Regions from separate parts of the Streptomyces sp. SS7 genome, predicted to be linked through region 3. Evidence: riboswitches for the same ligand, from Rfam matches in the RefSeq annotation. Region 3 holds a riboswitch; each other region holds the start of a gene.

What was found. Region 3 has a riboswitch for cyclic di-AMP ahead of U5640_RS10015 (M23 family metallopeptidase). Riboswitches for the same ligand answer to the same signal wherever they lie in the genome.
Region 1: it holds a riboswitch for cyclic di-AMP, as region 3 does, so the genes downstream of both, U5640_RS04925 (LysM peptidoglycan-binding domain-containing M23 family metallopeptidase) here and U5640_RS10015 (M23 family metallopeptidase) in region 3, are expected to answer to the same signal.
Region 2: it holds a riboswitch for cyclic di-AMP, as region 3 does, so the genes downstream of both, U5640_RS24375 (M23 family metallopeptidase) here and U5640_RS10015 (M23 family metallopeptidase) in region 3, are expected to answer to the same signal.

The regions. Positions count from the first base shown of each region.
Region 1 covers NZ_CP141223.1:1,093,142-1,095,333, reverse strand. Annotated here, with positions in the region: gene U5640_RS04930 (alpha-galactosidase) at 1-478, shown strand, start outside; cyclic di-AMP (ydaO/yuaA leader) riboswitch at 748-941, shown strand; partial or broken gene U5640_RS04925 (LysM peptidoglycan-binding domain-containing M23 family metallopeptidase) at 946-1,924, shown strand; gene U5640_RS04920 (DUF6250 domain-containing protein) at 2,061-2,192, shown strand, end outside.
Region 2 covers NZ_CP141223.1:5,266,501-5,268,692, forward strand. Annotated here, with positions in the region: gene U5640_RS24365 (dihydrofolate reductase family protein) at 1-488, shown strand, start outside; tRNA gene U5640_RS24370 (tRNA-Met) at 506-579, shown strand; cyclic di-AMP (ydaO/yuaA leader) riboswitch at 834-1,001, shown strand; gene U5640_RS24375 (M23 family metallopeptidase) at 1,009-2,046, shown strand; gene U5640_RS24380 (aldo/keto reductase) at 2,187-2,192, shown strand, end outside.
Region 3 covers NZ_CP141223.1:2,233,536-2,235,727, forward strand. Annotated here, with positions in the region: gene U5640_RS10010 (GntR family transcriptional regulator) at 1-429, opposite strand, end outside; gene U5640_RS10015 (M23 family metallopeptidase) at 630-1,373, opposite strand; cyclic di-AMP (ydaO/yuaA leader) riboswitch at 1,388-1,582, opposite strand; gene U5640_RS10020 (pitrilysin family protein) at 1,776-2,192, opposite strand, start outside.

The sequences.
Region 1 (2,192 bases), 1.1 Mb from region 3:
CGCGCGCGTGATGGCCGCCTGGGTCACCGACAGCCCCAACACCCAGCTCAACGGCCGGATCAGCTCGCTGCGCTTCCGTTTCGTCAGCGCCATGGCCGGGGTGCTCGGCGTCGGCGGCGACCTCTCCGAGTGGACCGAGGAGGAGCTCGCCGAGGCCCGCCGCTGGGTGGACCTCTACAAGGAGATCCGGCCCCTCGTCCAGCGCGGCGACCAGTACCGGCTGCGCCCTCCGGCGGGCGGGCTGAGCGCCGTCCAGTACGTCCGCGGCGACGAGACCGTCGTCCTCGCCTGGCTCCAGGCCCAGCGCTACGGCGAGCCGGTCCCGGCGTTGCGTCTGCGCGGCCTGGACCCGACGGCGTCGTACGAATGCCGCGAAACGGGTGAAGTCCACCGAGGTGCGGTGCTGTTGCACCACGGGCTGCGGACCGGGCTGCGCGGTGACCTCGATGCGACGGTTATCCGCCTGCGTCGCATCTGAGGGATCTGTCCGAATTGAATCCTTCGTTCCAACTCGCTCTGGAATAAGGGATCCTGCAAGGGTATTACGTGAGCAGGGTCATATCCGTGACCCTGCGTCGCCCGTCATGCTCACGTAATCCAAGGGCGTTTCAAGGGCGTTAGGCGAAATTCCCCGTGGTGGTTGCACGGAGCGTCACAGGGAATTCGCACAGCGGATCAAGAGAAAGGCGTGAACAGGGCAACCACTGCTTGTTCCTGTGCGTCCTGGTCGCTTACGTTCCAGACCCATCCGGACGGACGCCGAATCCTGCCGCCGTCCGGAATCCGCACACTCACCCGTGCACGGCAGGAGCGGGGGACCCACAGGCAGAACCGCCTGTCCCGGTCTCCGGAACAGGCTCGGGGTAAAGCCGCGACCCGTCGCGGCCGGGCATCTCCAGTCCGCACCCGACAGCTCACCTCGCAGGCGCCGGAGAGGAATTCGCCATGCCCGCGAAGGGTAAGCACCGCCGCCCGAAGACCCAGCGCTTCACCCGCTCCATCGCCGTCGCCGGAACCGGCGGGGCCGCACTCGCCCTCCCGCTCATGGGGGCCACCGGCGCCCACGCGGCCACCCCCCCAGTCCGTTTCCCAGGGTGCTTCCCAGGCCGTGGCGCAGACCGTCTCCCAGTCGGTCGCGGACAACGCCGTCCGGGCCTCCGCGACGACGACACGGAAGTCCGCCGCGCACGCCCGGAGCTACACCGTGCGGGCCGGCGACTACCTGGCCAGGATCGCCGACGAGCAGCAGGTCCGCGGCGGCTGGCAGAAGCTGTACGCGGACAACCGCGAGGCCGTCGGCAGCAACCCCTCGCTGATCCACCCCGGCCTGAAGCTGTCGCTCGGCACGCGGGCCGCGAGCACCGGCACCCGGTCGTCGACCGGCTCCTCGTCCTCCTCTTCTTCGGCCTCGTCCTCCTCGTCCTCCTCGTCGAAGTCGACACAGCCGACGCAGTCGTCCTCTTCGTCGTCCTCGGACACGGCCGCCCGGTCCGCCGGGAGCGCCACCTCCTCCAGCGGCTACACCCTCCCGGTGTCCGGCGCGACCATCGGCACCGGCTACCACGTGGCCGGCAGCATGTGGTCCAGCGGCTACCACACCGGCGTCGACTTCGTCGTCCCGACCGGCACCTCCCTCAAGGCCGTCGCGGCGGGCACCGTCGTCTCCGCCGGCTGGGGCGGTGCGTACGGCAACCAGGTCGTCATCAAGCTGGCCGACGGCTACTACGCCCAGTACGCCCACCTGTCGCAGCTCTCGGTCTCGGCCGGCCAGACCGTGACCGCCGGCCAGCAGATCGGCCTCTCCGGCGCCACCGGCAACGTGACCGGCCCGCACCTGCACTTCGAGATCCGCACCACGCCGGACTACGGATCCGACGTGGACCCGGTCGGCTACCTCCGCTCCCACGGCGTCGCCGTCGGCTGACCCCGCCGACGACGACCGCCGTGCACGCCTGACACGCAGGACGAAGGCCGGACCCGAGCCCCGGGCCCGGCCTTCGTCGTGGCATCCCTTTTCGCCCCGTCGACAGCCGGTCCGGGGTGGGGACAGAGTGATCCCCATGACGAGCAAGCGCTTTCCACGCAGAGCCGTACTCGGGGCACTGGCGGCGGCCCCCGCCCTGGCGGCCCTCGGGCCGACGACTGCCGTCGCGCACGCCCGGGGCCCCCGCCACCGCCGGCTGATCGCCCGC
Region 2 (2,192 bases), 3.0 Mb from region 3:
GCTACGAGCCCACCGCCCCCGGCACCGGCCCGCTCCCCTCCGCCGCCGACCGGCACTGGCTGGCCCTCGCCTGTGAGCTCGCCGCCCAGTGCCCGCCCTCCCCGACCGCCTTCAGCGTCGGCGCGGTGATCGTCGCCGCCGACGGCACGGAACTGGCGCGCGGCCACTCCCGCGAGGGCGGCGACCCCGTCGTCCACGCCGAGGAGGCCGCCCTCGCCCGACTCGACCCGGCCGACCCCCGGCTGGCCACGGCCACGGTCTACAGCAGCCTCGAACCCTGCGCCCGCCGCGCCTCCCGCCCCAGGCCCTGCGCCCGGCTCATCCTCGACGCGGGCGTGCGCCGGGTGGTCACCGCCTGGCGGGAGCCGGACACCTTCGTGACGGCCGCCGACGGAAACGGGCTGCTGACGGCCGAGGGCGTGGACGTCGTCGTCCTCCCGGAGTACGCCGAGCGGGCGAGGGTGCCGAACCTGCACCTGACCGGGTGATACAGTGGTGTCACCGACGCGGGGTGGAGCAGCTCGGTAGCTCGCTGGGCTCATAACCCAGAGGTCGCAGGTTCAAATCCTGTCCCCGCTACTGAAGGCCGAGGGCCGGAATCCGAAAGGGTTCCGGCCCTCGGTGTTTGGCGCGTGCGCCCTCCGCCCCGTGCTTGTGGTGGCTGTACCTCGCCTGTGTATTCCGGCAACTCGCCCGTTTTTCACCGGTCATGGCCCGAAAGTCCAGGCCAAAAAAGGTTGTTGATCAAGCAGAAGAGCTTGGAAAGCTACGCCCGGGTCTATTAACGTTCGATAACGCAGCGCGGTCGTCCCAGCCGTCACAAGAGTCGGCTCCGTGCGCACGCGCCGAATCCCGTAAGGGAACCGGGGAACCACCACCCTGGGGTGAATCGCACGGAAGCCGTAGTGAACTCACGGAGTCACGAACGGTTTACGCGCGTAGGAGACCTTCCCGCTCCGAACCCGTCAGCTAACCCGGTAGGCGTCGGAAGGAAAGGAGTACGCCCGCGTGGCGTCCAACCGGCCTGCTCCCGAAGCCCCCTTCGCGCCGAGCCAGCGTTCCTCTTCCGACACCTTCGGCTACGGCAGCTACCGCAGCGAAGAGGGCCCCTGGGAGGAGTGGAATCCCACCGAGGACTCCCTCGCCCCGGTCCGGGGCAAGCACCGGGTCGCCAAGCAGCGCGGCGGCGGATTCGCCCGCAGCTCCACGGTCCTCGGCGTCGGCGTCATCGCCGCCTTCAGCGCCGGCGGCATGGCCAGCGCCAACACCGGCAAGCCCCCGGTCTCCATCGCCATGCCGGACCTGCCCTCCGTGGGCTCCCTCATCTCCGACGACGACTCCGGCCAGGACACCGCGCCCGCGCTCGCCGGCTTCGGCACCGAGGCCTCCGTGGCCACCGACAACAACAGCGGCGGAGCCGCCGCCGACGCCGGCGAGGCGCTGCGCGAGCGGATCATGGCGCAGGCCGAGTCGCAGCAGAGCCAGGTCGCCGAGCGCGCCGAGGCCGCCGCGGCCAAGGCGGAGGCGGCCGCCGTCGCCAAGGCCGACCAGGACGCGAAGGCCGCGGCCGCCGCCGCGAAGAAGAAGGCCGAGCAGGCCGCCAAGGAGAAGGCCGAGGCCGCGCGCCTGGCCGAGCTGGCCAAGCAGTACACGCTGCCGACCTCCTCGTACACGCTCACCGCGACCTTCGGCCAGGCCGGCGCCTACTGGTCCTCCGGCTACCACACCGGCCTGGACTTCGCCGCCCCCACCGGCACCCTCATCAAGGCCGTCCACAGCGGCACCATCACCGAGGCGGGCTGGGCCGGCTCCTACGGCTACCGCACCATCCTCACCCTGGACGACGGCACCGAGCTGTGGTTCTGCCACCAGTCCTCGATCAACGTCAGCGCCGGCCAGAAGGTCGGCACCGGTGACGTGATCGGCCGCGTGGGCGCCACCGGCAATGTGACCGGCGCCCACCTCCACCTGGAGGTCCACCCCGACGGCGCCGCCAACGGCATCGACCCGATGGCCTGGCTGCACAGCAAGGGGCTCAACCCGTAAGGGTGCCGTTTCCTGTGCCGTCCTCCCGGTGCCGTGCTCCTGATGCCGTCCTGTCGGGAGCGGTCCTGTTCACACGTTCTTCGTATGCTTCGGCGCGACGGACGGAATGGGCCGCTCCGAAGACGGTGTTGACGTAGGACATGACT
Region 3 (2,192 bases):
CAGGGCATGGCTTCCGGAGGCCTGGGCGAGCGTCTCGTGGAACCAGCCGCCCAGCGAGCGCAGATCCTCGCTGTTGCCCCTGCGGGCCCGCTCCTGGCCCAGCCGGACGAGCCCGCGCAGCACCTTCAGATGCGCCTCCGTGCGGCGCTGGGCGGCCCGGGCGGCCCCCAGCGGCTCCAGGAGCATGCGCATCTCCAGCAGGTCGGCCGCCTCCTGCTCGGTCGGCTCCGCGACGCACGCGCCCGCGTGCCGCCGGGTGACGACGAAGCCCTCGGCCTCCAGGGTGCGCAGCGCCTCCCGGACGGGGACGCGGGAGACGCCGTAGCGGCGGGCGAGGAGTTCCTCGGTGAGACGGCTGCCGCGCTCGTAGACACCCGCGACGATGTCGTCCCGGATGGCCGTGCACACCGAGTGCGCCGGAATACGCATGACAGCCTCCGTCTTAATCCCCGTGAAACGTCGCCGAGCTCCGCCGATTGACGTGTGTTCCGTGACTCTATTGCAATCAGCGGCAATTTCCGAAGGCGGACCGGAATCCAGGGATATTTTTTGGACAGCGGGGTGGCGAAAACGGCGAAAGCCCCGGCCGCTGGGGCCGGGGCTCTGGGACGCGGTGTCGCCGGGTGGCGTCAGACGTTGACGCCGTGCTGGCGGAGGTAGGCGACCGGGTCGATGTCGGAGCCGTACTCCGCCGTCGTCCGGGCCTCGAAGTGCAGGTGCGGGCCGGTGACGTTGCCGGTCGCGCCGGACAGGCCGATCTGCTGCCCGGGGGTGACCTGCTGGCCGACCGAGACCCCGATGGAGGACAGGTGCGCGTACTGGGTGTACGTGCCGTCGTTCATCCGGATGACGACGTTGTTGCCGTAGGACCCGCCCCAGCCCGCCTCGACGACGGTGCCGAGGCCGACCGCGTGCACGGGGGTGCCGCTGGCGGCGTGGAAGTCGATGCCGGTGTGGCTGCCGGAGGACCACAGGGAGCTGCTCGCGTGGTAGCCGGTGGAGACGTAGGACCCGGTGATCGGCAGCACGAAGGCGTTCAGGCGCTTGCGCTCGGCCTCACGGGCGGCACGCACGCGTGCCTCGCGCTCCTCGGCGGCCTTTTTGGCGGCGGCCTTGCGCGCGGCCTCCTCGAAGGCGGCCTTCTTCTGCAGGGCGACCTGGTCGTCGACCTGCTCGGCGACGGCCTCGCCGGCGGTGACGACCGGGATCAGGCCGGTCTGCTCGGGGGTCGGCTCCGCGGCGAAGGCCGGGCTGGAGGCGACGGTGGCCATGACACCGGTGGTGGTCAGCGCCGCGAATCCCGCCGCGCGGGCGGTGGTGCGCTGCATCCGGCTGGGCCGGCGGTGCTTCCCGGTGGTGCAGGTATACGCCATGAAGGGCGAGCGGTCCTTTCCTTCCCTCTCGCCTACCGGGTTAGCTGACGGGTTCGGAGCAGGAAGGTCTCCTACGGACCCCCTCGCTCACGCGCGGGCGTCCGATTCACCCCAGGGACTGGGCCCCTCCAGCCCCGAAGGCGGCGACAGGAGGGCGGGTCCCCGGCTCCCCTGGCTCGCGCCGTACGGGGACTCGGCGATGACTGTCCGGTGCCGCGGATGCGGCGCGGTGCCTGACGGACAGCCGGGCCGACGCTATGCGGGACCGTTATCAATCCTCAAACGGATCACGGTTTTTGTAGCGCACGCCACAGCACAGACACACAACCTCCGCATCAATTCGGACATCTTGCGGCCCCGGGACGACGCCCCGGGGCCGCAGTACGTCCGCCTCTGCCGCGTCTACTCGGCGGGGACGACGGTGACTTCGCCGATCCCGAGCGCCTCGACGGGCTCCTTGATCTGCGCGGCGTCACCGACGAGGACGGTCACCAGACGGTCCACCGGGAAGGCGCTCACGGCCGCGGCGGTGGCCTCGACCGTGCCGGTCGCGGCGAGCTGACGGTAGAGCGTGGCCTGGTAGTCGTCGGGCAGGAACTGCTCGACCTGGTCGGCCAGCGTGCTCGCGACGGCCGCCGCGGTCTCGTACTTCAGCGGCGCCACGCCCACCAGGTTCTGCACGGCGACATCGCGCTCGGCGTCCGTCAGGCCCTCCGCCGCGAGGGTGCGCAGCACCTTCCACAGGTCGTCCAGCGCGGGACCGGTGTTCGGCGTGTCGACGGAACCGCTGATGGCGAGCATCGCGGCGCCCGAGCCGTC